Regions from separate parts of the Kitasatospora sp. NPDC051984 genome, predicted to be linked through region 2. Evidence: riboswitches for the same ligand, from Rfam matches in the RefSeq annotation. Region 2 holds a riboswitch; the other holds the start of a gene.

Region 1 (14,769 bases), on a different contig from region 2:
TCTCGTCCACCGTCGTGCTGCTCGGCGTGATCTGGACCTTCAACCAGTTCGCCATCATCTTCCTGCTGTTCGGCTCCGGCGCCCCCGACGCGCAGATCCTGGTCACCTGGGCCTTCCGTCTCGGCTTCGGCCAGCAGCCCTCGGACTACGCGCAGTCGGCGACCTACGGAATCCTGCTGCTCTCCATCCTGATCGTCTTCACCGGCTTCTACCGCCGCTGGACGGCCCGGGTCGAGAAGGCCAACGGATGAGCGCCGACGCCCGTACGGGAACCGACCCCCAGCCCAAGGACCAGGACCAGGCAGGTAGCCCCATGACACTCACCGCCGACCGCCCCGCCGACCGCCCCGCCGCCGACGCGAAGCCCGCCGGACGACCCGTCAAGGTCCGGCTGCGCGGCGAGTCCTCGCCGCTGGCCACCGTGCTCTCGCACGGCACCCTGATCGTCGCCAGCCTGATCGCCCTGTTCCCGGTGCTGTACATCGCGTACATCTCGCTGGGCCCGGACGACATGGACTACCTGCACCCGGCGAAGATCATGGACAAGGCCACCCTGGCCAACTACGGCCGGGTGCTGGGCGACACCGGCTTCCTCACCTGGTTCGGCAACTCGGCCATCGTGGCCGGCGGCACCACCCTGATCGGCGTGCTGATCGCCGCCACCACCGGCTACGCGGTCTCCCGGATGCGCTTCCCCGGCTACCGCCCGCTGATGTGGGCCCTGCTGGTCACCCAGATGTTCCCGATCGCCGTGCTGATCGTGCCGATGTACTACATCCTGTCCAGCGTGCAGATGCTGGACAGTTACACCGGCCTGATCCTGGTCTACTCCACCACCACCGTGCCGTACTGCGCCTGGCTGCTGAAGGGCTACTTCGACACCATCCCGGTGGAGATCGACGAGGCCGGCCGGGTCGACGGACTGTCGCCGTTCGGCGCCTTCTGGCGGCTGGTCCTGCCGCTGGCCCGCCCGGGCCTGGCGGTGGCCGCGTTCTACTCCTTCCTCACCGCGTGGGGCGAGGTCGCCTTCGCCTCCACCTTCATGCTCTCGTCCAGCAAGTACACGCTGGCGGTCGGCCTCGCCTCGTTCGTCAGCGAGCACGACCACCAGTGGCAGCTGATGGCCGCCACCTCGGTGCTCATCGCCATCCCCGCCGCGGTCGTCTTCTACCTGGTGCAGCGTCACCTGGTGACCGGTCTGACGGCCGGCGCGGCGAAGTCCTGACCCTCCGTTTCCACAGCACCCAAGGGATGACTGTCCTATGACCCAGAACCTGGCCGACGCCTCCCGGCCCGCCGCCGTTCCCGTCGCTCGGACGACTGCTGCGACCACCGGGGCCTCCAGAGGCGGCTGGTGGCGGGACGCGGTCATCTACCAGGTGTACCCGCGCAGTTTCGCCGACGGCAACGGGGACGGCATGGGCGACCTGCCCGGCATCCGCAGCCGGCTGCCCTACCTGCGCGACCTCGGGGTGGACGCGGTGTGGCTGTCGCCGTTCTACGCCTCCCCGCAGGCCGACGCCGGGTACGACGTCGCCGACTACCGCGCCGTCGACCCGATGTTCGGCACCCTGCTGGACGCCGACGGGCTGATCCGTGACGCCCACCAGCTGGGCCTGCGGATCATCGTCGACCTGGTCCCCAACCACTCCTCCGACCAGCACGAGTGGTTCCAGCGCGCGCTGCGCGAGGGCCCCGGCACTCCGCTGCGCGAGCGCTACCACTTCCGCCCCGGCAAGGGCGAGAACGGCGAACTCCCGCCCAACGACTGGGAGTCCATCTTCGGCGGCCCCGCCTGGACCCGCAGCGACAACCCCGACGGCACCCCCGGCGAGTGGTACCTGCACCTGTTCGCCCCGGAGCAGCCCGACTTCAACTGGGACAGCCCCGCGGTCGCCGACGAGTTCCGCTCCATCCTGCGGTTCTGGCTCGACATGGGCGTCGACGGCTTCCGGATCGACGTCGCCCACGGCCTGGTCAAGGCCCCCGGCCTGCCCGACCTCGGCGGCCACGACCAGCTGAAGCTGCTCGGCAACGACGTCATGCCGTTCTTCGACCAGGACGGCGTGCACGCCATCTACCGCAGCTGGCGCAAGATCCTCGACGAGTACCCCGGCGACCGGATCGGCGTCGCCGAGGCCTGGACCCCGACCGTCCAGCGCACCGCCAACTACGTCCGCCCCGACGAGCTGCACCAGGCGTTCAACTTCCAGTACCTGGGCACCGACTGGGACGCGGCGAAGCTGCGCGAGGTGATCGACCTCTCGCTCGACTCGATGCGGCCCGTGCAGGCCCCCACCACCTGGGTGCTGTCCAACCACGACGTCACCCGGCATGCCACCCGGTTCGCCAACGAGCCCGGCCTGGGCACCCAGATCCGCACCGCCGGCGACCGCCCGCTCGGCCTGCGCCGGGCCCGCGCCGCCACCCTGCTGATGCTCGCGCTGCCCGGCTCCGCGTACATCTACCAGGGCGAGGAACTCGGGCTGCCCGACGTCACCGACCTGCCCGACGAGGTCCGCCAGGACCCGTCGTTCTTCCGGCAGGCCGGGCAGGACGGCTACCGCGACGGCTGCCGGGTCCCCATCCCGTGGTCCGGCACCGAGGCGCCGTACGGCTTCGGCCCGGTGGCCGGCGGCCCGAGCTGGCTGCCGCAGCCCGCCGACTGGGCCGAACTCTCGGTAGAGGTCCAGACCGGTGACCCGACCTCGACGCTGGAGCTGTACCGCTCCGCGCTGGCCGTCCGCCGCGAACAGCCCGCGCTCGGCGCCGGCACCGAGGTCGAGTGGCTGGACGCCCCCGAAGGCGTGCTGATGTTCCGTCGCGAGGCGGCCGAAGGGTCGTTCGTGTGCACCGTGAACACCACCGGGGAGAGCGTGACCATTCCGGCGCCCGGCCGGCTGCTGCTGTCCTCGGCCGCCACGGTGGAATCCGAGCACACCGAACTCCCGGCCGACAGCACCGCATGGTGGGCGGTCTGAGGTGGTTGCAATAGGCTCTGGGCTCGTGACTACAGCGCGACTCTCCGACATCGCGGCGCAGGCGGGGGTCAGCGAAGCCACCGTCAGCCGCGTACTCAACGGTAAGGCGGGCGTCTCCGCGACCACCAGGCAGACCGTACTGGCCGCGCTGGACGTGCTCGGCTACGAACGGCCCACCCGGCTGCGCCAGCGCAGCGCCGGGCTGATCGGCCTGATCACCCCCGAGCTCAGCAACCCGATCTTCCCCGCGCTCGCCCAGGTCATCGAACAGGTGCTCAGCCGGCACGGCTTCACGCCGGTGCTGTGCACCCAGACCCCGGGCGGCTCCACCGAGGACGAACTCGTCGAGATGCTGGTGGAACGCGGCGTGGCCGGCATCGTGTTCGTCTCCGGACTGCACGCCGACACCACCGCCGACCACGACCGGTACGCCAAACTCTCCGGCCGCCAGGTCCCGTTCGTGCTGATCAACGGCTACAGCGAGAAGATCGCCGCACCGTTCATCTCCCCGGACGACCGGGCCGCGATGTGGATGGCCGTCCAGCACCTCGTCGAACTCGGCCACGAACGGATCGGGCTGGCAGTCGGTCAGAAGCGGTTCGTCCCCGTGCTGCGCAAGATCGAGGGCTTCACCGCCGCGCTCCAGCAGCTCACCGGGCGCACCGCCGAAGAGGCCGGGGAGCTGATCCACCACACCCTGTTCAGCGTCGAGGGCGGGCACGCCGCCGCCCAGGCACTGCTCGACAAGGGCTGCACGGCGATCGTGTGCGGCTCGGACATGATGGCGCTCGGCGCGATCCGCGCGGTGCGCCGGCGGGGCCTGTCGGTGCCGCAGGACGTCTCGGTGGTCGGGTTCGACGACTCGCCGTTGATAGCGTTCACCGAACCGCCGCTGACCACCGTGCGCCAGCCGGTCGAGGCGATGGCCACCGCCGCCGTCGACGCCCTGCTGGAGGAGGTCGGCGGGAACCCGGCGCAGCGCTCGGAGTTCATGTTCCAGCCGGAGCTGGTGATGCGGGGCTCGACCGGGTCGGGCCCGCGCAACTGATCGGTGTTTCAAGGCATTTGCGGCCCTCGCTCCTCGGTGGAGCGGGGGCCGCAGGCGTTTTCAGGTGTAGAGCTGCTCGATGTCGCGGCGGTAGGCGGTGCTGACGGCCTGCCGGCGGACCTTCAGGGACGGGGTGAGCAGGCCGCGTTCCTCGGTGAAGTCGCCGCCGACCACGCGCACCCGGCGGATCGACTCGGCGCGCGAGACGGTCGAGTTGACGGCCTGCACCGCCTCGGCGAGTGCGGCCAGGACGGCGGGGTGGACGGGGACGGCGCTGGTCACGTCCTGGGCTTTCGTGGTGGCCGGTTGGCGTTGTTGCAGGAAGTGCTCCACCGCCTCCGGGTCCAGGGTGAGCAGCGCGCCCACGTACGGGCGGTCGTTGCCGACCACCAGGGCCTGGCTGATCAGCGGGTGGGCGCGCAGGCGGTCCTCCAGCGGGCCGGGGGAGACGTTCTTGCCGCCGGAGGTCACCAGGATCTCCTTCTTGCGGCCGGTGATGGTCAGGTAGCCGTCCTCGTCGAGCCGGCCCAGGTCGCCGGTGGCGAACCAGTGTTCCCGTTCGGGTGTTGGTGCGCCCAACTCGTAGTAGCCGTCGAAGATTTGGGGTCCGCTCAGGAACACCTCGCCGTCCTCGGCGATCCGCACCGCGCTGCCCGGCACCGGCGGCCCGACGGTGCCCGGGCGGGGCCGCAGCGGCGGGTTCACGGTGGACGGGCCGGTGGTCTCGGTCAGCCCGTAGCCCTCGTACACCAGCACGCCCGCGCCGGCGAAGAACAGCAGCAGTTCCGGGTCGATCGAGGAGCCGCCGCTGATCGCGTACCGGATCCGGCCGCCCATCGCCTGCCGCACCCGGCGGTACACCAGGGCGTCGTACAGGCCGTGCGCCAGCCGCAGCGACAGCGGGGCGCGGTCGCCCCCGCCGTCCAGCGCGGCCAGTTCGGCGCGGGCGTAGCGCTTCGCGACCTCGGCCGCCCGGTCGAAGATCCGTGCCGCGCCCTTCGCCTGCGCCTCGGCCCGGCCCAACTGGTGGATCTTCTCGAACAGGTAGGGCACGCCGACCAGGAAGGTGGCGCCGAACTCGGCCAGGTCGGGCCGGAGTTCGGCGGGCTTCAGGGACGGGCTGTGGCCGAACCGGATCCGGCCGAACACGCACGTCACCTGGATCATCCGGCCCAACACGTGCGCCAGCGGCAGGAACAGCAGGGTGGACGGCGTCTCCCCGGTCGCCGCGGTGAACACCGGCTCCAGCAGGGCGTGGCAATTCGCCGCCTCGGTGAGGAAGTTGGCGTGGGTGAGCAGGCAGCCCTTGGGGCGTCCGGTGGTGCCGGAGGTGTAGATCAGGGTGGCCTCACTGTCCGGGCCGAGAGCCGCCCGCCGCTTCTCCAACTCCCCGGCGGGCACCGCCTTTCCGAGCTCACCGAGGGCCTCGACGGCGTTCTCGTCCAGCCGCCAGAGCGGCACCGTGCCGCCGGTGCGGGCGATCGCCGTGGTCAGAACCTCGGCGGTGTCGGCGTCCTCCGCGACCGCCAGGGCCGCGCCGGAGTCCCGGACGATCCACTCGGCCTGCTCGACCGAGGAAGTCGGGTACACCGGCACCAGGGACGCACCGGCCGCCCAGGCCGCGAAGTCCAGCAGCGTCCACTCGTAGCGGGTGCGCGACATCAGCACGATCCGCCCGCCCGGGCGCACCCCCACGGCGATCAGCCCGCGGGCGGTCGCCGCCACCTCGTCGGCGAACTGACTGGCCGTCACATGTCGCCACCCGCCTGCGGGTTGACGTCTGGTGAGCACCTCGGCGGCCGGGGCTTCGACGGCGTTGCGGAACGGCAGGTCGGCGAGGCTGCCGGAGTCCGGCGGCGGGACGAGGTGCGGGGTGCGGGCCTCGACCACCCGCCCGTCGGAGTGCAGGACTTCGACGGGCGCGCGGTCGCGCAGGTGCTCGGCGCGGGCGGCACGGGCGAGGGGGTGTGCCATCAGCGAACTCCCTTGGGTGGGGTTCGCCCAGGGTAGGGACTCCGCCGCGAACTTACTAGACGGTAAGTTCCTTGACAGTAACGGGTGTTGGGCTCGCTTCGGCCGCTGCGTTCAGCCCTCTTCGACGGCCGGGGCCGGGCCGGTGAAGCGCTCGCCGTCCCGGCTGCCGCCGGTGCGGGCCTGGGTGCGACGGCCGGTGGACAGGTAGTCGCGCACCAGCAGCTCCACCGCGTCCTGCGGGCTGCTCACTCCGAGGCGCATCATCGCCTCCAGTGCGAGGTCCGCGTCCAGCGTGATCGTCACCTTCGCCATCGCACCGCTCCAGGGGCTTGGGACCGCTTCCGGCGTTCGGCCTTCGGCGTTCGGCGTTCGGCCTTCGGTCTCGGCTGAGGATAGGCCGCTGCCCCCGGAGCCGACCAGGGTCCCCGAGGGCAGCGGTGTCCGCGGTGCGGTCACCTCGTGCGCGTGCGCGTGGTGTGCGCGGTGCGTGTGGTGTCAGGCGGTTCAGACCCGACCGGCGAAGTCCGGCGCCCAGTTGGCGATGGTCTCGGTCTTCACGCCGGACTTCGGGTTGGCGGCCTCGACGTACTTGCCGTCGCCGATGTAGATCGCCACGTGATAGACGCCCGAGTTGGAGCCGTTGTTCGACCAGAACAGCAGGTCGCCCGGCTGCAGGCTGTTCAGCGAGACCCGGGTCGAGTAGTCGGCCTGGTCCGCGGCCACGCGCGGCAGGCTGATGCCGGCCTGGCGGAACGCGGCCTGGGTCAGGCCCGAGCAGTCCCAGCCGCCGTTGCCGGTGCCGCCGTAGATGTACGGCTGGCCGACCTTCGACAGCGCGAAGTCGATCGCCGCGGCCTTGGAGCCGGTCGCCTTGACGGCGGCGGTGGCGGTCGTGGTGGCGGTCGTGGTGGCGGCGGCGGGCTTGGCGGGGGTGCTCGGCTGGGCCGGCGCGGGGGTGCTCGGCTTGGCCGGGGCGGACTGCTTGGCCGGCGCCGACTGCTTGGCCGGGGCCTGGGCGACCGCGACGTTGCCGAGCGCCAGCTTCTGACCGGGGTAGATCATGTCCGGGCCGTCGGTGAGGACGGAGCGGTTCAGCTCGTACAGCTTCTCCCAGCCGCCCTCGACGTTCTGACGCTGGGCGATGGCGGACAGCCAGTCGCCCGCCACGACGGTGTAGCTGCCGGAGGCCTGGGTGTCGGCCTGCGGCTGAGCCTGCGGGCGGCTCTGGGCCTGGCCCTGGCGCTGCTGCGGGGCCGGCTGCTGGGCCTGCTTCGGCGCCTGCGGCTGGGCCGGGGCCTGGGCCTGGGCCTGCGGCTTGGCGGCGGTGGAGCCCGTGGAGGTGTCGACCTGCGGGGCGGCGCCGCCCTTGGTCAGACCGGCCTGGACCGAGCACACCGGCCAGGCACCGGGGCCCTGGGAGGCCAGCACCTTCTCGGCGACGGCGATCTGCTGGTCCTTGGTGGCCAGGTCGGCGCGCGGGGCGAACGCGGTACCGCCGAAGGCGGCCCAGGTGGAGGCGGTGAACTGCAGGCCGCCGTAGAAACCGTTACCGGTGTTGATCGACCAGTTGCCACTGGACTCGCACTGCGCGACCTTGTCCCAGGTGGCCACCGAAGCGGCGGAGGCGGTACCCGCGGCCAGGCCGGGGACCGTGAGGCCGATGCCCACAACACCAGTGGTGGCAATCAGACGGCGGGCGCGCTTGGCGCTGATGGGCAGCATGAAGAAGCGTTCCTCTCCCACGCCTGCGAGGTGAGCTGTCGGATTCGGGCTGGAGTTGCCCGGCCGCGCACACCTTTCGGCGCGCACGGCTTCACCCCAAGCCCCGGACCGGTCCGTCAGGACCGCCCCAGGGCGACTTACCTGGTTCCCCCGCCCCTGCCGCGGTGCGTCATTGCATGAGCCGGCCCACCCGGCGGCAGGATTCGGCGTTCCGGGCGAGCTGGGTCCGTGTGTCCACGAACGTGGGCAGGAGATTAAGCGGATTTAAGGACGATTAGCAAATTCCTGTGACGGCCGTCACCGGGTCCGGAAAATTCGATCAAGGAATTTCGGACGAACTCCACGGCGAGCGGCCAAACCTGGGCTTCCGTCAGGAAATTGGCGATCTTGTGCCCGTTTTGGGTGGTTATGTGGCCTGTCGGGCAAATATTCACCTTGGTTAGTGTTTGTGATCGACCGGATGGGGGGTTATGGGCGTTCTGTCCATCTTGTCCCGGGCGCTGAAGACCCTTTGCTGACAGGTCGTGGAATTGCGGCCATCGCCCATTTCTGTCGAACTGATGGGTGATGCTACGTCAGAATGCTTAGCTGTTTCGGAAGTCGCCGATTTCCGTTGTGACAGCCATCTATGCTGCCCGCGACGATTCGGAGTCCCTGCGCGTTTCGGGAGGCGGCCATCGTGGAGCAGTGGGAGAACGCGCGGCAGCGGCGGCCGTTGTCGGGGCGGCGGCGGGTGTTGGCCTGGCTGGCGGTCGGGACGGTGGCGGCGGTCGGTGGGGGAGTGGTGCTGCGGCAGTCGCTGGCCGGGGCGGAGCCGGCGGCGGGGGCGGTGGGCGAGGGTGGGCGGCGGTGGTCGGATGCCGAGGGGTGGGGCGGGAAGGTGCCCGGGGCGGGGAGTGCCGTGCGGATCACCGACAAGGTGGTGCTGGACGGTGATGCCAAGGTCGGGTCGCTGCTGATCGACACGGGTGGGTCGCTGGTGTTCGCCGGGGACCGGTCGGTGACGTTGGAGAGCGCGGGCAACGTCGAGGTCCGCGGGGTGCTGGCGCTCGCGCCCGATGCGGCGCACACCCATACCTTGCGGTTTCCCGGCATCGACGAACGGCGGTTCCAGGGCGGCGGCATGGCCGTCGTCGACACCGACACCGGCCTGTGGGTCACCGGCCGCGGCTACCTGCGGCTGGACGGTGCGCCCCGGACGGCGTGGGTGCGGGCCGCGACCGAGCTGAAGGCGGGGGACACCGTACTGAAGCTGGCGGTGGCGCCGGAGGGTTGGCAGGTGGGTGACGAGCTCGCCGTCACGCCGACCGCGCCGCCCGATGCCGAGGGGTTCTCCGATGCGTACGACCTGGTGACGGTTCAGCGGGTGGACGGCCCGAACGTCACGCTGGCCGCGTCGTTGCAGCACGCGCACCCGCGGGTGAGTCTCGGTGGTGGGGCGGTGTTCGGGGCGGAGGTGCTCAACCTGACGCGCAACGTGCGGGTCGAGGGCACCGAGCAGGGGCGGGCGCACGTCCACCTGACGTCCAGCCGGCCGGCCGATGTGCGGCATGCGGTGCTGCGGCGGGTCGGGCCGCGGGCGGTGGGGAAGGAGAGTTGGAACGGGCAGCCCGTGAGTGAGCCGGTGCTCGGGCGGTACGGGTTGCACTTCCACATGCTGCTGGACACCTCGCGCGGCACGGTGGTCGAGGGCGTGGTGGTGCGCGACGCCGGAAGCCACGCGTTCGTGCCGCACAACAGTCACGGCATCACGTTCCGCGGCTGCATCTCCCACAACACCTGGGAGGACGCGTACTGGTGGGACGGCCCGATCGACACCCGCACCCCGCAGGGCCCGTCCGACGACATCGCGTACGAGGGGTGCGTCGCCTCCAGGACGGTGTTCGAACCGAATCCGCGCGGCTACCGGCTGACCGGTTTCAGCCTCGGCGCGGGTACCGGCTCCTCGGCGAAGGACTGTGTGGCCGTCGGCGTGCAGGGCGCGACCGGGGCGTCCGGGTACGAGTGGCCGGAGACGAGCGAGGGGGTGTGGACGTTCGAGAACTGCCTGGCGCACAACAACCTGGAGAACGGCATCTTCGTCTGGCAGAACTCCGAACACCCGCACACCGTCAGCCGGTTCGCCGCCTACCACAACGGCGGCTGGGGCATCGAGCACGGCGCCTACCTGAACGACTTCGCCTACAGCGCCTCGCTGCTGTACGGCAACGCCGCCGGCGGGATCGCCGTCCACGCGCTCGGGCGCGACAAGGGCACGGTGTTCGACGGGCTGCTGATCGACGCCGCCGGGAAGTCCGACTACGCGGTGGCCACCCTCAAACACCAACTCGACGGCGAACTCGTCACCCTGAGCCGCAGCCGGCTGATCGGCTACCGCAAGGCCGGGGTGGCGTTCCGGGCCACCGGGGACGGGAAGCCCGACGACATCGCGGTGCTGGACTGCGAGTTCGGCGACGGCCCCGAGCTGTGGCTCGACCCGGACGCGCCCGCGCCCAAGCAGATCCTGTTCCGCAAGGCCGGGCAGTCGGAGACGCTCGCGCTCGGCAAAGCCGGCCCCGGACTCGCCGCCGGCCCGTGGAACGCCGCCACCAGCCCCGCTGGCGCGCCCACGCCGCCGCGGCAGGTGGAGCTGCCCGTGCTGAAGTTCACCGACGGCGCGCCGCGAACGGGGCGCGTCACCGGCTGATCGCCGTGGGCACGGCGAAGCGCGACTGCCTGCGGCAGGCTTGATGCCCGCGCGCAGGGCAAAAGCGCGACGGGCGGGAACGCGTCGATGCGCTGCTCCCGCCCGTCGCGGTCCTCGGACGGCGCGTCAGCGCGCCGCGTGCGCCCCCGGCGTGGTGCGCTGCTCGGCGGCGGCCTCGGCGGCCTCCAACTGCTCCGCGGTGGGCTCGGGGAGCGCCGCCAGGTAGCTGGAGGCGATCAGCTGAGCCACCGTCGGGTAGGCACCGATCGGGGCGGCGCTCGGGCAGCCGGTCTCCTCGGCGGCCGCGGCCAGCAGCTCCGGGTCGGCCTCCGGGCCGATCACCAGCGGGGCCAGCGCGGGGCGCCCGCAGCCGGTCGACTTCAGGTGCTCGACGGCCGCGGCGACCGAACCGGGCACGTCCAGCGCGGCCGCGACCACGGGCACGGCGAGCCGGGCGGCCAGCAGCACACCGGTGATGCCGGCCGCGGACGCGGCCTCCTCGCCACCGGTGGTGGTCAGCACCACGCCGTCGGCGGCGGTGGCGATCGCGAACAGGCGGGCGCGGTCGGCGCGGGCCAGGTCCGCCTCGGACAGGCGCACGTGCACGGCCTCGGCCAGCAGCGGGTGCGGGCCCAGCGGGTCCAGCACCTGGGCGCCGGTCTCGGCGGCCGACTTGTGCAGCTCCGGCAGGAACTCGTGCGGCCCCGGAACCAGCGGCACCACGACCGGTGCCGGCTGGCCGGCCTCGGCGGCCGCGTTCAGCAGATCGGCCACCGTCTGGGCGTCCTCGCCGCCCAGGTAAGCGGCCGTCACCTCGATGCCCGGCTGGTCGCCGCGCACGACGGACAGCAGCTCCTCGACGACCGGACGGGTCTCCGGCCCGGCGACGGCCGGAACCGCCAGCACCAGGGCAGGCGAACCGGCCATGATCTCGGGGCGCTCGGGACGGCGGTGGCGCCCCCGCGCACGGGAGCCTGGCGTACGGACGGGCAGTGGCGCGCCCGGGATGGCTGCGGTGCTCATGCGCCGAATCGTAGGACATTGCCCAGCGTGCCTTGCAGCCGGATACCGGGAGTGGGCGGCTTTCCGCCAGGAAGTGACGGTCATCACAGCGGCAGTTGTGACTGGCTGTGAGGCGCGGGGCGGGTGGTGGGTGATCGACAACGCGCTGACGGCTGTGTGCGGACGGTCATGGCGAAGTTGGCGATTCGCCCTGCTGTGTCCGCTTACGCACCGTCAATTGCTGGGTCGTGAAGGGTTGGTGACGGCATTGGCACGTTCTTCTGCACGGGAAATTTCCCATGCTGATGCACGTGCAGCCGGGCTATCATCACGTCAAGTGAGGCATTCGCCAGGGTCTGGGGAGAAAACAATGGGTGAGGCGTACAACGGCATGGCGGCGACGGACCTCGAGGGCGTGGTCTGGCAGAAGAGCGGCTACAGCAACTCGAAGGGCAACTGCGTCGAGTTCGCCGCGCTGCCGAACGGCGACGTCGCGATGCGCAACTCGCGCTTCCCCGACGGGCCGGCGCTGGTCTACACCCGGGCGGAGATCGACGCGATGCTGCTCGGCGTGAAGGACGGGGAGTTCGACCACCTGGGCAACTAGCCCTGACGGTGTGTCGGTGGCCGCACAGACGGGCCGTCGTGGGAGATCCCGCGACGGCCTTCAATGTTTTTTTGGACCGGACGGGCCGGACGGCCCAAGTCGGGAAGGCGGCGGCCGGTTCGGCCGGAGAAGAAGGGGTGCGGGGCGTCAGGCGGAGCGGCGGTGACGGCCGAGGTTCGGCAACGGGGGTTCGGCGGCGAGCGCCGGCGCGGGGGCGTCGAACAGCGCCCACACGACCTTGCCCGCGCCCGCCAGCGGGTGCCAGCCCCAGGAGTGGGAGAAGGAGTCGACCAGGTGCAGGCCGCGACCGGACTCCGCCACGAAGTCGGCCTCGCGGGCGATCGGGCCGGAGCTGGACGGGTCGCTCACCGCGCACACCACCTGCGGGGCCCGGTGCACCAGGCTGATCCGGATCGGCAGTGAGCCGACGGCCAGTTGCGGAGTGGTCTGGGCCGGGACGCGGGACGGCTCGCGCTGGCCGAGTGCGTGCCGGAGCGCGTTGGTCACCAACTCGGAAGCCACCAGGGCCACATCGTCGAAGAGCTCGCCGAGGCCCCAGGTGTCGAGGGTGATCCGGGCGAACTCCCGCGCGGTGCGCACGGCTTCGAACCGGGGAGCGAGCGTGCAGCTGACCACATGCGGGTCGGTTGCCAGGGCGGTACCGGTGCTCATGAAGAGCTCCTCCCATAAGGGGGCGGACACGGCGGGACCCATCGGGGTCATGCCGGTCACCTCCGACTCGCTCGGCCGCTCTGCCGCCGCGTCCGACCACTGCGCGCACACGCAAGTACCCAGCGACGCACGGGCGTTGCCGGGACGGGTGTGCGGAATCGCGCTAGCTGTCGACGCGGAGCCCGCGGGGTTGCCAAGGGCGTGCAAGTGCACGTGCACCATGCTCCTCTGTGCTTACGGCAGATGCAAGAGTCGATTCACGTGCAGTCGTGCGATTGGCATATGCATGCACCGGATGCACGTGCAAGATGGTGTCTGCGTGTCAGAAGCGGTAGCCCTGCGCACCACTACCGGCACTCAGTGCGTCCAAGTGATGGCAGACTGTGCAACTGGTCTTTCCCAATGGAGGTTTGGTCAGATGACCACAGTGCAGCCCGGTGGGGGCTCGATGGTGCGCCGCATCCTCCTCGGCTCCCAGCTCCGTCGGCTCCGTGAGGGCTGCGCGATCAGCCGGGAGGACGCCGGCTACGCGATCCGCGCCTCGGAGTCCAAGATCAGTCGGATGGAACTCGGCCGGGTCTCCTTCAAGGAGCGTGACGTCGCCGACCTGCTCAGCCTCTACGGCCTGGGCGGCGGCGCCGAGCGGGAGACCCTGCTCGCCCTGGTCCGCGAGGCCAACAAGTCCGGCTGGTGGCACAGTTACAACGATGTGCTGCCGAACTGGTTCCAGACCTACATGGGGTTGGAGGAGGCCGCCGCGCTGATCCGCACCTACGAGGTGCAGTTCATTCCCGGCCTGCTCCAGTGCGACGAGTACGCCCGGGCGATCTTCGCGCAGAACCGGCCCGTGCTCGCCGACGACGAGATCGAACGCCGGGTCGCGCTGCGCGCCCGGCGGCAGAAGCTGCTCACCGAGGGCCGCGGGCCCAAGCTGTGGGCCGTCATCGACGAGGCCGCGCTGCGCCGCCCGGTCGGCGGCCCCGAGGTGATGCGCGCCCAGCTGGAGCACCTGGTGGAGTTGGCCGAACTCCCCAGCGTGGTGCTCCAGGTGATGCCCTTCCGGTTCGGCGCGCACGCCGGTGAGAGCGGCGCCTTCTCGGTGCTGCGCTTCCCCGAGCAGGACCTGCCGGACGTGGTCTACCTGGAGCAGCTCACCAGCGCGCTGTACCTGGACAAGCGCGACGACGTGGACGAGTACGTGCAGGTCATGGAGCGGCTCTGCGTGGACAGTCTGACCCCGCAGCAGACCCTCGAGCTGCTCCAGGGCATCCTCAAGAGCCAGTGACGGCAGGGGTTCGCGGTGCCCGGCGGGCTCGGGTGGCTGACGAATCGTCAGTGTCCGGGCCTCGCACGGGAGTCCGGGCCGCAGTTCGGTATCGGCGCGGTCGAGCGGATTGACCGGCGCCCGGCAAGCTGCCATGGTGACTGCGCCGCCGTCCGGCTTGCCCGGTGGGCCTCGGAACCGGCGGCGCTCCGGCTCCACCAATACGGGGGTTTGGTGGAGCCGGCTCCGACATCTCGGTGGATGACGCTCAGCGCTCCGACAGCACCTCCTGCTCCAGCGGCCGGTACCGGTAGTCCGGCACGGCGGCCGGCGCGGCGGCGGCGGTCTTGCGGCCGTTGCGGCGTACGGCGCCCGTGAGCGCGATCAGCAGGCCGAGCGTGGTGGTGCCCGTCACCAGCAGCAGGGCGGGCCGGTACCCGGCGAGTTGGGCGTGCGCGTCGGTGCCGCTGCCGGTGCCCGCGGTGAGCACCGCGGTGGTGACGGCCAGCACGATCGCGCCGCCCACCTGGAGCGCGGTGTTCACCAGGCCCGAGGCGAGGCCCTGTTCGTCGTCCGCCACGCCGTTGGTGGCGGCCACATTGATGGACGGAAAGCCGAGCGCGAAGCCCGCGCCGATCAGCAGCATGCTCGGCAGCACCAGGCCGAGGAACGAGCTGTGCTCGTCCAGCCGCAGGAAGAGCGCGTAGCCGAGGGCCATCGAGGCGACGCCGACCGGGAGCACCCGCTCCGGGCCGAACCTGTCCAGCAGGCGGCTGACCGAGCCGGCCGAGAGGGCGACGATCGCGCCGCCGG
Region 2 (14,769 bases):
CAGCGAGTACTGGAGTGCGTCGTGCCAGCTGCCGTCCCAGTGCGACTCGGCGCGGATCCGGCCCTCGTACCGGAAGCCGGCCCTGGTCAGCACCCGGGCGGCGGCCGGGTTGTCGGGGTCGGTGCGGGCGAACAGCCGGTGCAGGCCGAGGGTGTCGAAGCCGAGCGCGCACAGCAGCGCGGTGACCTCCCCCGCGTAGCCGCGGCCCCAGGTGTCGTGACGCAGTACGCAGCCGAGCTGGGCGGCGTGTTCGCCGTCGCGGGTGAGGGCGCCCTGGCCAATCGGTTCGCCCGCCGGGTCGTCGACGGCCAGCCGGTAGTGCTGCCGCGGCTCGGCCTCGGCCTCGTCGAGGTAGAGCTCGATCTGGTCGGCGCATTCCTCGAAGTCGGCCGCGTCGAACGGGAGATGCCGGATCACCCGGGGGTCGCCGTGGAGGGCGTGCAGCGCGGCGACTTCCTCCGGGGTGTGGTGGTACTCCCGCAGCGTGAGCCGGGGGCCGGTCAACCGGACGGTCTGCATGGGACTCGACCCTACCGGTCGGCCCCGCGCGGACCGGTTAACGTACCGGGGTGGACGACGAAGACCTGCACCTGCTCCCCCGTACCCGTGCCGCCGACCTGCTGGACTGGGCGGCCGAGGAGGGTTTGGAGGCGGTACCCGAACCGGCGGTGCGGACCGTACTGACCCTGCTGGAGCTGGGCGGCGCCCGGCTGCACGACGGTTTCCCGGAGCTGTCCTCGCCGGTGCTGGAGCACCTGCTGTACGAGCAGCTGCACCTGTACGTCCAGCCGGACGGCGACGCCTGGGCGTACCCGGCGGCGGTGCGGCTGCTGATCGAACGTCAGCGGGCGGCGCGGCGGCTGAACGCCAAGCGGCTGGAGAAGCTGCGCGAGGAGGCCGACTGGCAGGGCCAGGTGCTGGTGGACTCGCTGCTGCGCCGGTCCGACCTGCTGACCTGGCCGCGCCTGTACACGCTGCTGCTGCGCGCGGACGGCGTGCCGGTGGACGACCTCGACCAAGTGCGGGGCTGGCTGGAGGACTTCCGGGCGCTGGACGTCGAGGAGCGCTTCGCCGCGTACGAGCGGGTGCCGGGGGTGGATCCGGACGGTGGCTGGGGCCCGGAGCGGGCGCTGCTGGTCGGGGTGTCCACGGACGGGGCGCGCCGGCTGCTGGAGCACGGGCTGATGCAGCGCAGCTACCGCAACCTGGCCGAGCTGAACGCCCGGGGCCTGCCGATGCCGGACGAGCTCTCCGGGGAGTTCGAGGACTTCGAGGAGGCGGTGGCGCAGGCCGCGATCGACCTGTGCGGCGAGTGGACGGTGCCCGGGCTGGCCCGGCTGCTGCTGGAGGAGTACCCGGAGCTGGCCCCCGAGGTGTACTGAGGGTTTCGGCCCGCCGGGTCCACCGATCGGAGGACCCCGGAATCGTCCTGATGATCCATCGGTCCTGGCCGTCCGGACGATCCGCGGGGCGGGGCCGCCGGGCCAGGGTGGAGCCATGGACATCGTGACTCCGGCCGGCGCCACCTCCGTCGGCCTGCGCCCGTCGTTCCGTCGGATCGCCGCGCAGGCCGCCGCGCTCTGGTCGGCCGTCTTCGCCCTGGTGCACCTGTACTGGCTGCTGGGCGGCCGGGCCGGTCTGCCGGGCGGGCTGTCGGTGCTGGACAACACGCCGCTGCTGGTGATCGACATCATCGCGATACCGCTGTGCGCGGTGGCCGCGGCGCTGGCCCTGGCGCTGATACGGCCCTGGGGCGAGCGGCTGCCGGCCCGCGGGCTGCTGTGGGCAGCCCGGGGCACGGCGGTGCTGCTGATCGTGCACGCCGCGCCCTCCGTGCCGGACTGGCTGGCGCTGGCGGCGGGTCACCGCTCGGTGGCGGAGCTGGACGCGATGGCCCGCTTCGCGACCGTGCTGTACGAGCCGTTCTTCCTAGCCGGCGGGCTGCTGTTCGGCTGCGCGGTGTTCGGCCGTCGGCTCCTGCCCGAGCGCGGCGGCCGTCGATGAGCGGAAGAACTACGGCTGCAGGCCGCGCTGCTGGAGCCAGGGCAGCGGGTCGATCGGGGCGCCGCCGCCGGGGCGGACCTCCAGGTGGAGGTGCGGGCCGGTGACGTTGCCGGTGGCGCCGACCGCGCCGAGCACGGTGCCGGGGGCGACCTGGCCGGAGGCGGTGGCGATCCGGGAGAGGTGGCAGTACCAGAGTTCGGTGCCGTCGGGCAGGGTCTGGATGACCCGGTAGCCGTAGGGGCCGGACCAGCCCGCCGAGGTGACGGTGCCTCCGGCGACGGCGGCGACGGGGGTGCCGGTGCGGGCGGCGAAGTCCAGGCCGGTGTGCAGGTGCGCCCAGTGCGCGCCGGACTGGGCGAAGTGCGCGGTCAGCTGGTAGCCGGCCACCGGCAGGGTGTGCGCGGCCTGCTCGGCCTCGGCCTGCTGGGCGGCCCGCTTGGCCTCGGCCTCCTGCGCGGCGGCCAGCCGGGCGGATTCGTCGGCGGCGGTGCGCTGGCCGTCGGCCTGCTGCTGGATGCGGGCGGCGAGGGCGAGCCCGGGGTCGCCTGCGAGGAGGCCGTCGGAGGCTTCGTCCGCGGCTGTGACGGGCACCGGGGCGGCGGCCTGCGCGGGGGCGGCGCCGAGTGCGGTGGCGCCGAGCGCGGCGGTCATCGCGGTGACGCCCAGCAGGGGCGCGCCGGCGCGGGACTGACGGGGCAGCCGGTGCCGGGCGGCTTCCGGCTCGACCGGGTGGTCGAGCAACTGGGTGCCGGTGCTCTCGGTGTAGGTCGACGCCACGGGGGCGTGCTCCTTCCTTCCCTGCCGCCGACCGGGTTAGCTGACGGGTTCGGAGGTGGAAGGTCTCCTACGGTCGGGCCCAGGGCCGTCCCGATTCACCCCGGTGGAAACGTGGTTCCCCGGCTCCTGGGACGCCCCGAAGGGTGTGCCCAAGTGGATTAGGCGTGGCGCACGGTGCCGCATGGTTACGGCGTTGCCGACCGCGCTGCGTTATCAAACGTTAATCCTATGGACCCCATGATTCCAAGCCGCTACCACGAGACAGCGAAGATTTCCTGACGCCCTATGGGTGATTTGTGACGGTTCACCAGAGCCAACCTGACGGATTGTGACCGAGCGGTTGAGTATCCGTACTCACGCCACGCCTCCGGGCCGGCGCGACCCTGATGCCATGACCGCAACCGTGCCGCACCGGACCACCGCCGCCTACTTCGCCCAGGCCGCCGTCTCCTTCGGACTGGCCACCGCCGCGCTCTCGCTCGGGATCGCCTACCTGCCGGTGAGCGCCTGGATGCGCGCCTTCCTCGCCGTCGGGCTGCTGTACGAGATCACTTCCGCGTTCACGCTGGCCAAGGTGATCCGGGACCGCCAGGACGAGGGCGCGATCACCAGCCGGGTGGACCAGGCCCGGCTGGACAAGCTGCTCGCCGAGCACGACCCGTTCAAGGTGGAGGGGATCTGACCGATCCGGCCGGCCTCCACGGCTTGACGGCTAAGGCTATTAGCCTTAGCTTTATGGCTATCGGCAGTCGGCCGGGCCTCCAGCGCCCGGCGCACCGCAACGCCCGCCCAGGAGGCCCGCGATGAACAGCACCCTCGGCACCACCCGGTACGTCGACGTCCCCGGCGGCCGGATCGCCTACGACGACACCCCCGGCACCGGCGTCCCGGTCGTCCTGCTGCCCGGCATGCTCGACAAGCGCGCCACCTACCGGCACCTCGCACCGCTGCTGACCGCCGCCGGGCACCGGGTGATCACCATGGACCTGCGCGGCCTCGGCGAGTCCTCCACCGGGTTCACCGACTACTCCCCCGCCGCGATCGCCGACGACCTGGTCGCCCTGCTCGACCACCTCGACCTGCGCGGCGCCGTCCTGGCCGGCAACTCCTACACCGGCGCCACCGTGGTCCGCGCGGCCGAGCTCGCCCCCGGGCGGACCGCCGGGGTGGTGCTGATCGACGCCTTCATCGAGAACCTCCCGCTGAACGCCTTCCAGAAGGCCCTGTTCGGCCTGGCCGCCCCGCTGGTCACCGCGTTCCCCGGCCTGTGGAGCTCGATGCAGAAGTTCTACTACCCGACCGCGCGGCCCGCCGACTTCGACGCCTACCGGGCCGGCCTCGCCGAGATGCTGCGCGAGCCCGCCCGGAAGGCCGCGCTGCGCGGCTACCTCACGGGAGACTCCGCGCCGGTCGGCTGGTGCGAGGCCGTCGACGTGCCCGCGCTGGTGCTGATGGGCAGCAAGGACCCCGATTTCCCGAACCCCGAGCTGATCGCCGACCGGCAGGCCGCCGCGCTGCGCGGCCGTAAGGTGATGATCGAGAACGGCGGCCACTACCCGATGGCCGGCTACCCCCAGGCCGTCGCCGACGCCCTGCTCCCTTTCCTGAACGAGCTGAACGAGGTCGCCCGCTGATGGCCCGCGCCGGACTCTCCCCCACCGCGGTGGTGGACCACGCCCTCGACCTGATCGACGCCCAGGGCGCCGAGACGCTCACCCTGGCCGCCGTCGCCGCCAAGGCGGGGGTCGCCACCCCGTCGCTGTACAAGCACGTCCCCGGGGGCCTGGCCGAGCTGCGGCGCCTGGTCGCCGTCCGCACCCTCGACGACCTGACCGACCACCTGGCCGCCGCCGTCCTCGGCCACTCCCGCGACGAGGCGGTCGCCGCCCTGCTCGCCGCGTACGCCGGGTACGCCACCCGGTTCCCCCGTCGCTACGCCGCGCTGCCGCAGGCGCCCGAGCCCGACCCGGAGCTCATGGCGGCGGGCGAGCGGCTGGTGAACGTGCTGTTCGCCGTCCTGCGCGGGTACGGCCTGGAGGGCTCCGAGGCGGTGCACGCCGCGCGCACCCTGCGGGCCATGGCCCACGGGTACGCCTCGTTGACCACGGCGGGGGCGTTCCAGCTCGCCGAGGGGCCGGACGTGACGCTGGAGCGGCTGACCGACGTGCTGGTCGACGGCCTCGGCCACTGGCCGGGCGGACGCGGCGCGTGACCTGACGGGGGCCTGGCGCGTTCTACCCGATATGAAGAAGCGCAGCCTGCTCGCCTTTGCCTCGCTCGCCGTCGGCGTGGTCGCCTCGCTCACCGCGCCCAGCGCGCACGCCGGCCCCGAGCACACGGGCGGCACCACCCCGCACACCGACACCCTCTCCGCCCCGGACCGGCCGATCGCCGAGGAGGTCCAGGAGGACGGTTCACCGGCCTGACGGCGCCTCCCGCCTGCGCGTGGGCCCCCGCGCGCCCCTCCACACCATTTCGCAACCGGTTCCCCACGGATCCGACACCACTGGTGCGTAACACTGTCCTTCGGTCGGGAAGTCATACCGCGTGAAGACCTTCACGGGTGACCGACAAGCACGGAGGACAGCACACATGCCGCAGGTGACTCAGCGCATCGAGCACGGCACGGGACTGATCCCCGCCCCCCGCGCCACCTCTGACGGGTCGGCGGCCGGGACGCGGTCCGACGCGCTGCCGCAGCCGGAGGGCTGGGGCGCGACGCTCGCCCGCTGCTTCGCGGTGGCCCGGTCGCTGCGCTCGCTGCGGCCGGTGACGGCGAAGGACCCGCAGCCGTACGGCGAGGTCGACGGCCAGTAGCAGCGGCTCGCGCCGAATGTGACGGAGCGTGAGCCCGGGCCCGGCCGTCCGGCGTTGCCGCCGGTCCACCGGGACGCCACCTGACGGACGTCCGACGCTGTCGGTTCTGTCCGACATTGACGCGCTCTGAACAGCAATGCTTCGATCAGTTCATACGCCAGTAGGAAGTCCACCCTAGAATTCGGCGGGTGACGACCACTCAATGGTGCTTGGCAGCAGCCGCATTGCTCGCCCTTCTCGCTCTCGCGGCCTCCGCTCGGTCCCGCGCCGTCACCCGAAACCTGCGCGGCCGGCTGGCCGCCACCGAGGACGAACTCGCCGCCACCCGCGACCGGCTGGCCGCCGAACTGGCGGACCGTCAGGCGGGTGTCGAGACGGCGCTGCGCGAGCAGGAGATGAACGCGGCCACCCGCCGCGCCTTCCTCAGCGTGGCCCGCCGCATCCTGGTGATGGCACACGACCAGCAGGCCGGCCTGGACGAGATGGAGCGCACCCACGACGACCCGGTGCTGCTCGAAGGCCTGCTGCGCGCCGACCACGCGGCCGCCCAGCAGGCCCGGCTCGCCCAGACCCTGGCAGTACTGTGCGGCTCCCGCGCGGGTCGCCACTGGCCGGAGCCGGTCTCGCTGGAGGACGTGGTGCGCGGCGCCCAGTCGCGCATCCTGCCGTTCCAGCGGGTGGTGGTGCACAGCCGGGTCGACACCGCCGTGCTCGGTGCCGCCGCGGAGGCGCTGATCCACGCGGTGGCCGAACTGCTGGACAACGCGACCCGCTACTCGCCGCCCAGCTCCCAGGTCTACGTCACGCTGATGCCGGTCCACAACGGCGCGGTGATCGAGATCGACGACTGCGGCGTCGGCATGACCGAGGTGACGGTGGCCAAGGCGGGCGCGGCACTGTCCGGCGGCGGCTCGCTGGAGGTGTCGCGGATCGGCGAGGTCCCGCAGCTGGGCCTGGCCGCGGTCGGCCGGCTCGCCGAGCAGTACGGCTTCCGGGTCACCATCAACTCCGCGCCCTCGCCGTACGGCGGTGTGCGGGTGGTGGTGCTGCTGCCGTCCGCGCTGCTCACCGATCCGCTGTCGGTGCCCGCGAGCAGCATCCCGCGCACCGAACCGGCGGCGGCCGCGCTGCCGACCCGTCGCCCGGCCGTCGCCGCGGACGACGACCGGCCGTCCGTTCCCACGCAGGGCGGCACCCTGCCGCGGCGGGTCAACCGCCGTGGCAGCGCCCCGCAGCAGCAGACCGGGTCCCGGGCCGAGGAGCAGCCCGCGCCGCCGCCGCGCTGTGCGCGCGAGGCGCAGACATTCATGTCGATGTTCCAGGCCGGGACCGCCAGCGGCCGTTCCGCCGCACAGCAGGACCGGCGGCCCGAGCAGGACCGCCACGACGAATTCCCCGCCCCCCAACTTCCCCAGCGCTCGGGAGACTCCCATGACCACAACCCCTGATCTCGGCTGGCTGCTGACCGACATCGTCGCCGTCCCAGAGGTCCAGCACGCCGTCGTGGTGTCCAACGACGGCCTGGAGATGGGCCGCAGCCCGAAGATCGGCCGGGACGACGCCGAGCGGCTGGCCGCCGCCTGCTCCGGACTGCAGTCGCTGTCCCGGGGCGTGGCGCAGGGCTTCGGCGACGGGCCGACCCGGCAGATCATCATCGAGTTCGGCGGTGGTTACCTGTTCGTGGTCGCCGCCGGCGCCGGGACCCACCTCGCGGTGCTGGCCTCCGAGTCGGTGGACGCCGGCCTGGTGGCCTACCAGATGCAGACGCTGGTCGAGCGGATCGGCAGCCACCTGACCGCCGCACCGCGGCAGGAGCACGCCACCGCCGGGGACCTGCGGTGAGGCGGGGGCCGGTTCGGCCTTACGTGATCACCGGTGGCCGCAGCCGGGCCAGCCGCAACGTGCTGGAGTTCGAGAGCCTGGTGCGGACCCTGCCGGGGGCCGCGGTCGACCGTACGGCCTTGAACCGCGAACAGCAGGCGATCCTCGGGCTCTGCCGGGAACTGCTGTCGATAGCCGAGGTGGCCGCCCACCTCGGCCTGCCGGTCAGTGTCCTGAAGGTGCTGGTCGGCGATCTCTTGGACCTCGGGGCCGTGCAGGTCCTGCCGCCGGTGCGGCAGGCCGAACAGGTCCCGCTCTCACTGCTCGAGGAGGTGCTGGTTGGCCTCCGTCAGCTCCGTTGAGCCGACCTATCTGCCGTCCACTGTCCAGGGGGCGGTCAAGATCCTGGTCACCGGCCCGTTCGGGGTCGGCAAGACCACCCTGGTCGCCGCGCTGAGCGAGATCGCTCCGCTGCGCACCGAGGAGACCATGACCGCGGCCGGCGCCGGGGTGGACGACCTGACCGGGCGTCCGCACAAGACCACCACCACGGTGGCGCTGGACTTCGGCCGGATCACCCTGAACAAGCACCTGGCGCTGTACCTGTTCGGTACGCCCGGCCAGCAGCGGTTCTGGCCGCTGTGGGAGGACCTGTCGCGCGGCGCGCTGGGCGCGATCGCGCTGGTGGACTCCCGCCGGATCGAGGAGTCCTTCGACGTCCTCGGCCTGCTGGAGGAGCACCGCATCCCGTTCGCGGTGGCGGTCAACGTCTTCCCCGACACCCCGGCCTACCCGGACGAGGAACTGCGCGCCGCCCTCGACCTGCTGCCCGACGTCCCGATCCTGGCCTGCGACGTCCGCGACCCGGACGCCGCGCACAAGCTGCTGATCGACTTCGTGGACCACCTGCGGGCCGCCGCCGAGGAGCTGCCGTGACCGTCCCCGACCACCGGGCGGCCACCGGCTGCCCGTACACCCGCGCCCAGGGCTCCCCGCTGTACGGGTCGGCGGTCGCCGAGAACCCGCACAGCCTGTACGCCCGGCTGCGCGCCCAGCACGGCCCGGTCGCACCCATCGAACTGGAGCCCGGCGTCGAGGCCTGGCTGGTCCTCGGCTACCCGGAACTGCTCGAACTGACCCGCAACGAGCAGCTGTTCTCCAAGGACTCGCGGCGCTGGCGGGTCCAGCAGGAGGGCCGGCTGCGGGCCGACTCGCACCTGATCCCGATGACCATGTGGCGGCCCACCCTGCAGAGCATGGACGGCGCCGCCCACCACCGGCTGTCCTCCGCGATCGCCGACACGCTGGCGAAGATCGACCACCAGCAGCTGCGGCAGACCACCGAGGAGGCCGCGCTCGCGCTGATCGAGAGCTGGGGCCCGGACGGCACCGCCGACCTGGTCACCCAGTTCACCCGGCGGCTGCCACTGCTGGTGTTCACCCGGCTGCTCGGCCTGCCCCCCGAGGACGGTCCGCGCCTGGTCGGGCTGATCACCGACCTGGTCGACAGCAGCAAGGACTCGCAGCGCGCCGCCGCCGAGTTCTTCGGCCTGCTGATGGACCTGGCGGTCAGCCGTCGCGCGCGGCCCGGCGCCGACCTGGTGTCCTGGCTGATCGCCCACCCCGCCGCGCTCAGCGACGAGGAGATGGCGCACAACCTGATGGTCATGCTGGTGGCCGGCAACGAGTCGTCCATCAACTGGATCGGCAACACGGTGCGGCTGCTGCTCACCGACCGCCGCTTCCGCACCACCCTGACCGGCGGCCGGGCGACCGTCGCGGACGCCCTCGACGAGGTGCTGTGGCGCGACCCGCCGGTGCAGAACTTCCCCGGCCGGTGGGCGGTTTCGGACACCGTGCTGGGCGGCCAGTACATCAGCGCCGGCGACATGCTGGTGCTCGGCCTGGCCGGCGCCAACGACGACCCGTCCGCGCACGGCCCCGACGGCATCGCCGGCAACCGGGCCCACCTCGCCTGGGGCGCCGGACGGCACGTCTGCCCCGCGCAGGACCCGGCCCGGCTGATCGTCGAGACCGCCATCGAAACCCTCCTGCACTGCCTCCCCGACCTGCAACTCGCCATCCCCGCACACGAGCTGACATGGCGACCGTCGCCGTGGTCGCGTGCCCTGGTCAGCCTGCCGGTGCTGTACAGCGCCTTCGTCCCGCCCCGCCCCGCTTCGCCCGAGAGGACCGCATGGACACCGCAGACCAGCTCCAGCCCGTCAAACTCGACCCCGTCGGGGCCGACCAGCACGCCGAGAACGAACGGCTCCGCGCCAACGGACCGGCGACCCTGGTGGAGCTACCTGGTGGAGTGGTGGTCTGGGCGATAACCCACCACGACACCCTTCAGGAACTTCTCGCCGACCCACGGGTCGGCAAGAACGCCAAGCACTGGAACCTGTACCAGGAGGGCCGGCTCCCCGAGGGCTGGCCGCTGATGACCTTCATCACCGTGCCCGGCATGACCACCTCGGACGGCGCCGACCACCGCCGCCTGCGCGGCCTGGTCTCCCAGGCCCTCACCCCGCGCCGGATCGCCGAACTGGCCCCCGCCATCGAACAGCGCGTCCACCGCCTGCTCGACAACATCGCCACCCTGGACGGCGACTTCGACCTGCGCACCAACTTCGCCTACCCCCTGCCCATGCAGGTCGTCGGCGAGCTGCTCGGCCTCGCCGAGGACCAGCAGGACCGGCTGCACGAACTCTCCGACACCCTGGTCAGCTCCTCCTCCGTCCCCGGCGCCGGCGCGGCCGCCGCCCGCGCCCTGGCCGGACTGCTCGCCCAGGTCGCCGCCGGGAAGCGGGCCGAGCCCGCAGCCGACCTGACCACCGCGCTGATCGCCGCCCGCGAGGAGCAGGACCGGCTCAGCGAGGAAGAGCTCATCGGCATCCTGATGCAGCTGGTGGTGGCCGGCCACGAAACCACCCTGAACCTGATCTGCAACGCGGTCCGCGCCCTGCTCGCCCACCCCGAGCAGCTCGCCCTCGTGCTGGACGGCACGGTGGACTGGTCCGCGGTGGTCGAGGAGACCCTCCGCTACGACGGCCCCGTCGGCCAGTTCCCGATGCGCTACGCGCTGGAGGACATCCCCGTCGGCAACGTCCTCATCCGCCGCGGCGAGGCCATGCTCTCCTCGTACGCCGCCGCCGGACGCGACGGCAACCACTACGAGGACGCCGACCGCTTCGACCTCACCCGCACCAACAACCGCCACCTGGCACTCGGGCACGGGCCGCACTTCTGCATCGGCTCCGCGCTGGCCCGCCTGGAGGCCGAGACGGCGCTGCGTGAGCTGTTCGCCCGCTACCCCGCCCTGCGGCTGGCCGACGGTGCGGACCCGCGACCGATCGCCTCCTTCGTCAGCAACAGCGTCAGCAGCCTGCTGGTGCGCACCTCCTGACGCACGCCTTCGGGGCCGCCCCCGCCGGGTCGACACGTGACCGGGCGGGGGCGGCCCTCGTTGCACCTGCCATGAAGAAGCTCACCGCGCTCGCCGCCCTCTCCCTCTCCGGGCTCGCCCTCGGCACCGCACCGGCCCACGCCACCACCCCCACCCCCCTCATCCAGACCGGCAGCCTCAGCCAGGCCCACGGCGTGGACACCGGCTACCACGGCGAGATGCCGTCCAGCACGGAGCTGTGCCACCGCGACCTCGCGAACTACCCCCTGGTCGGCGAGGTCGTGGAACGGGCCACGGGCGTCTGCGAGGCGGTGGGCACAACGCTCGACGGCACCAAGTAGGGAGAAAGAGTTCACACCGGCAAGGTCGCGATCACGTGCAAGTCATTGCCCTGCGTCGCGATCTTGCGGTCGGGTCCTTCCGCTTCGCGCAGTTCCTCGCGCCCCTGGGTGCCCCCCTCGATATGGTGCGGAATGTCCGTATTTCCCGTGGCGCGAGGTGATCCCGTGGGCAGCGTGGCCGAGCAGATGGTGGAAGTGCTCCAGCAGGCGGGGGTCGAGCGGGTCTACGGGGTGGTGGGGGACAGTCTGAATCCGGTGGTGGATGCGATCCGGCGGGCCGAGGGGATTTCCTGGGTGCACGTCAGGAACGAGGAGGCGGGGGCGTTCGCGGCGGCGGCGGAGGCCGAGCTGACGGGGCGGTTGGCGGTGTGTGCGGGGAGTTGCGGGCCGGGCAATACGCATCTGATCCAGGGGTTGTACGACGCGCATCGCAGTGGGGTTCCGGTGTTGGCGCTGGCCTCGCACATTCCGTCGGCGCAGATCGGGACGGGGTTCTTCCAGGAGACGCATCCGGAGCGGGTGTTCACGGATTGCAGTGGTTGGTGCGAGCTGTTGTCGAGCCCGGCGCAGTTGCCTCGGCTGTTGCGGGTGGGGATTCAGCACGCGTTGGGGGCCCGTGGCGTCGCGGTGCTGGCGTTCCCGGGCGATGTGGCCGCGTTGCCCGCGCCGGCGCCGACCGGGCGGAGTACGTTCCTGACCGAGCAGGCGGTGGCGGCGCCGCCGTGGTCGCAGGTGCAGGCGCTCGCGGAGGCGTTGAACGCGGCGCGGACGGTGGCGGTGTTCGCGGGCGCGGGGGTGCGGGGTGCGCACGAGGAGTTGATGAAGCTCGCGGGGACGCTGCAGGCGCCGATCGGGCATTCGTTGCGCGGCAAGGAGTGGGTGCAGTTCGACAACCCGTACGACGTCGGGATGAGCGGGCTGCTCGGTTACGGGGCGTGCCACGAGGCGTTGCACGAGGCCGAGTTGGTGCTGCTGCTGGGCACCGATTTCCCGTACGACTCGTTCCTGCCGCAGGCCCGTACCGTACAGGTGGATCACGACGCGACGCGGTTGGGCCGGCGTACCGCGTTGGAGTTGGCGGTGCACGGGGATGTGGCGGCGACGTTGCGGGCGGTGCTGCCGCTGCTGGAGCGGAAGACGGACCGGTCGTTCCTGGACGGGCTGCTGACCAGGCACTGCCGGGCGCTGGAGACGGTGGTCGGGGCGTACACCAAGGGCATCGAGAAGCACCGGCCGATCCATCCGGAGTTCGTGGCGTCGGTGCTGGACGAGGTGGCCGCGGAGGATGCGGTGTTCACCGTGGACACCGGCATGTGCAATGTCTGGGCGGCCCGTTATCTGACGCCGAACGGGCGGCGGCGGGTGATCGGTTCGTTCCTGCACGGTTCGATGGCGAACGCGCTGCCGCACGCGATCGGGGCCCAACTGGCGTTCCCCGGGCGGCAGGTGGTCTCGATGTCGGGCGACGGCGGGCTCGGGATGCTGCTGGGCGAGCTGTTGACGGTGGCCAAGCACCGGTTGCCGGTGAAGACGGTGGTGTTCAACAACGGGGCGCTCGGCATGATCAAGCTGGAGATGCTGGTCTCCGGCTATCCGGAGTGGGAGATCGACAACGGTGAGGTGGACTACGCCGCGATCGCCCGGGCCTGCGGGATCCCGGCGAAGCGGGTGACCGATCCGGTGAAGGTCCGCGAGGTGCTGGCCGACGCCCTGGAGCGGCCCGGTCCGGCCCTGGTGGACGTGGTGACCGACCCGAACGCGCTGTCCATCCCGCCGCACATCACCGCCGCCCAGCTCAAGGGTTTCGCGCTGGCCGCCGGGCGGACGGTGCTGACCGGCGGTGTCGGCAGGATGATCGATCTGGCCCGGTCCAACCTGCGGAACGTGCCCCGTCCCTGACCTGCGAATGCCGTCCGAATAAGGGCGAGGAAACTGGGAAAGCAAGGGAGGGGACGGCCCGTTTGCCTGTGGGGCAAGTTTGTTGCCCGTGAGGCACAAAGGGTGTGGACTGGAGCCATGACAGACAGTCCACTGGGCGACGACCAGGAGGTCGCGGGCCTCGGCGCGCGGCTCCGGGAGCAGCGGGTCACCAGCCGGCTCACGCTGGAGGCCGCGGCGGCCCGGGTCGGTCTGTCGCCAGCTTACTTGTCACGCCTGGAGACCGGGCGGCGTCAGCCTTCGCTGCCGGTGCTGCTCGGCCTCGCCAGGGCGTACGCGACCAGTGTGTCCGGGCTGCTCGGCGAGCAGGTGGCCGAGCCGGATCCGGTGATCCGCGGCGGCGTGGTCGAACCGGGCCGGGCCGGCGGCTGGGGGTACCGGCGCGCCGGTGCGCCGGGCCGTGCCATGCAGGCACTGCGGGTGCACGTCCCGCCGAGCTCGCAGGACGCCGTGGTGCGGGTGCACCCCGGCGAGGAGTGGCTCTACGTCACCAAGGGCCGGATGCGGCTCACCCTGGGCGACCGGGTGCACCTGCTCGGCGAGGGCGACTCCGCCCACTTCGACTCGCTGACCCCGCACTGCATCGCGGCCGACTCCGACACCGGTCTCGACCTGATCTTCGTCCACACCCTGCTGCAGAGCCCCGCCGGCGACCTGTGCCTCGGCGACGCCCCCCGCCTGTAGCCCCCGCACCCCCCGTCCGCCACCACCGTCAGGAGACCGCCATGGCCGACACCAAGCCCGCCGTCCCGCAGTACAAGGAGACCGTCGACGCGGGCTACCGCGCCTCGAACCGGGTGTGGATCCGGGTCTGGATCTACATCGTCTCGGGCCACGGTTTCGTGGGCTTCCTCTTCCTGCTGTTCTACGTCGGCCGCCACGGCAAGTAACCGGCCCGTCAGGGGCCCAGTACGGTGCACAGCGCGTCCAGGGCGGCCTCGAAGGCGTGGTCGGGCGGCGTGCCGTAACCGACCACCAGCGCCGGGGGCCACTCCGGCGGCCGGTCCGCGCCCTCGGCCCGGCTCCACCCCAGGGTGTGCACCCGCACCCCCGCCCGCAGCGCGCGGGCCTGGAGTTCGTCCTCGCCCGGGGAATCCCCGGGCAGTTCCAGGACGGCGTGCAGGCCCGCGCTTATCCCCGTCACCCGCACCCGCGGGGCCCGCTCGGCGAGCACCTCGACCAGCCGGTCGCGGCGGCGACGCAGCAGTTGGCGGCTGCGCCGGACATGCCGGTCGTAGCCGCCGGATTCGATCAGTTCCGCCAGCGTCAGCTGCTCCAGGGCGCCGCTCTGGCCGTCCGCCAGCTGCTTGTGCCGCCCCACCGGCTCCACCAGCGCGGCCGGCAGCGCCAGCCAGGCCAGCCGCACGCCCGGCGCCAGCGACTTGGACGCGGTGCCCGCGTACACCACCCGCTCCGGGTCCAGCGCCTGCATCGCCCCGATCGCGTGCCGGTCGTAGCGGAACTCGCCGTCGTAGTCGTCCTCGAGCAGATAACCGCCGACCTGCCGCGCCCAGTCCACCGCCTCCGCCCGCCGGGCCGCCCGCAACGGCATCCCGATCGGGAACTGGTGCGCGGGCGTCAGCAGCGCCAATCCGGCGTCGGTGCACGCCAGTTCGGCCGTCACCGCGCCGCCCGCGTCCAGCCGCAGCGGACGCATCGGCA

Evidence for each region. Region 2 has a riboswitch for cyclic di-AMP ahead of ACIHEI_RS09150 (M23 family metallopeptidase). Riboswitches for the same ligand answer to the same signal wherever they lie in the genome.
Region 1: it holds a riboswitch for cyclic di-AMP, as region 2 does, so the genes downstream of both, ACIHEI_RS27290 (transglycosylase family protein) here and ACIHEI_RS09150 (M23 family metallopeptidase) in region 2, are expected to answer to the same signal.

The regions. Positions count from the first base shown of each region.
Region 1 covers NZ_JBIUCB010000017.1:7,289-22,057, reverse strand. The annotation lists gene ACIHEI_RS27320 (carbohydrate ABC transporter permease) at 1-251, shown strand, start outside; gene ACIHEI_RS27315 (sugar ABC transporter permease) at 314-1,225, shown strand; gene ACIHEI_RS27310 (glycoside hydrolase family 13 protein) at 1,263-2,981, shown strand; gene ACIHEI_RS27305 (LacI family DNA-binding transcriptional regulator) at 3,007-4,029, shown strand; gene ACIHEI_RS27300 (AMP-dependent synthetase/ligase) at 4,090-6,003, opposite strand; gene ACIHEI_RS27295 (hypothetical protein) at 6,115-6,315, opposite strand; gene ACIHEI_RS27290 (transglycosylase family protein) at 6,508-7,725, opposite strand; cyclic di-AMP (ydaO/yuaA leader) riboswitch at 7,731-7,907, opposite strand; gene ACIHEI_RS27285 (hypothetical protein) at 8,405-10,411, shown strand; gene ACIHEI_RS27280 (hypothetical protein) at 10,538-11,434, opposite strand; gene ACIHEI_RS27275 (DUF397 domain-containing protein) at 11,784-12,020, shown strand; gene ACIHEI_RS27270 (ATP-binding protein) at 12,168-12,692, opposite strand; gene ACIHEI_RS27265 (helix-turn-helix domain-containing protein) at 13,111-13,977, shown strand; gene ACIHEI_RS27260 (MFS transporter) at 14,225-14,769, opposite strand, start outside.
Region 2 covers NZ_JBIUCB010000003.1:532,154-546,922, reverse strand. The annotation lists gene ACIHEI_RS09165 (GNAT family N-acetyltransferase) at 1-519, opposite strand, end outside; gene ACIHEI_RS09160 (hypothetical protein) at 570-1,382, shown strand; gene ACIHEI_RS09155 (DUF3995 domain-containing protein) at 1,498-2,004, shown strand; gene ACIHEI_RS09150 (M23 family metallopeptidase) at 2,014-2,781, opposite strand; cyclic di-AMP (ydaO/yuaA leader) riboswitch at 2,792-2,956, opposite strand; gene ACIHEI_RS09145 (YiaA/YiaB family inner membrane protein) at 3,173-3,463, shown strand; gene ACIHEI_RS09140 (alpha/beta fold hydrolase) at 3,585-4,415, shown strand; gene ACIHEI_RS09135 (TetR-like C-terminal domain-containing protein) at 4,415-4,993, shown strand; gene ACIHEI_RS09130 (hypothetical protein) at 5,025-5,207, shown strand; gene ACIHEI_RS09125 (hypothetical protein) at 5,374-5,598, shown strand; gene ACIHEI_RS09120 (ATP-binding protein) at 5,787-7,046, shown strand; gene ACIHEI_RS09115 (roadblock/LC7 domain-containing protein) at 7,030-7,440, shown strand; gene ACIHEI_RS09110 (DUF742 domain-containing protein) at 7,464-7,781, shown strand; gene ACIHEI_RS09105 (ATP/GTP-binding protein) at 7,759-8,355, shown strand; gene ACIHEI_RS09100 (cytochrome P450) at 9,617-10,828, shown strand; gene ACIHEI_RS09095 (hypothetical protein) at 10,900-11,169, shown strand; gene ACIHEI_RS09090 (pyruvate dehydrogenase) at 11,356-13,068, shown strand; gene ACIHEI_RS09085 (helix-turn-helix domain-containing protein) at 13,186-13,791, shown strand; gene ACIHEI_RS09080 (DUF6126 family protein) at 13,833-13,997, shown strand; gene ACIHEI_RS09075 (PLP-dependent aminotransferase family protein) at 14,006-14,769, opposite strand, start outside.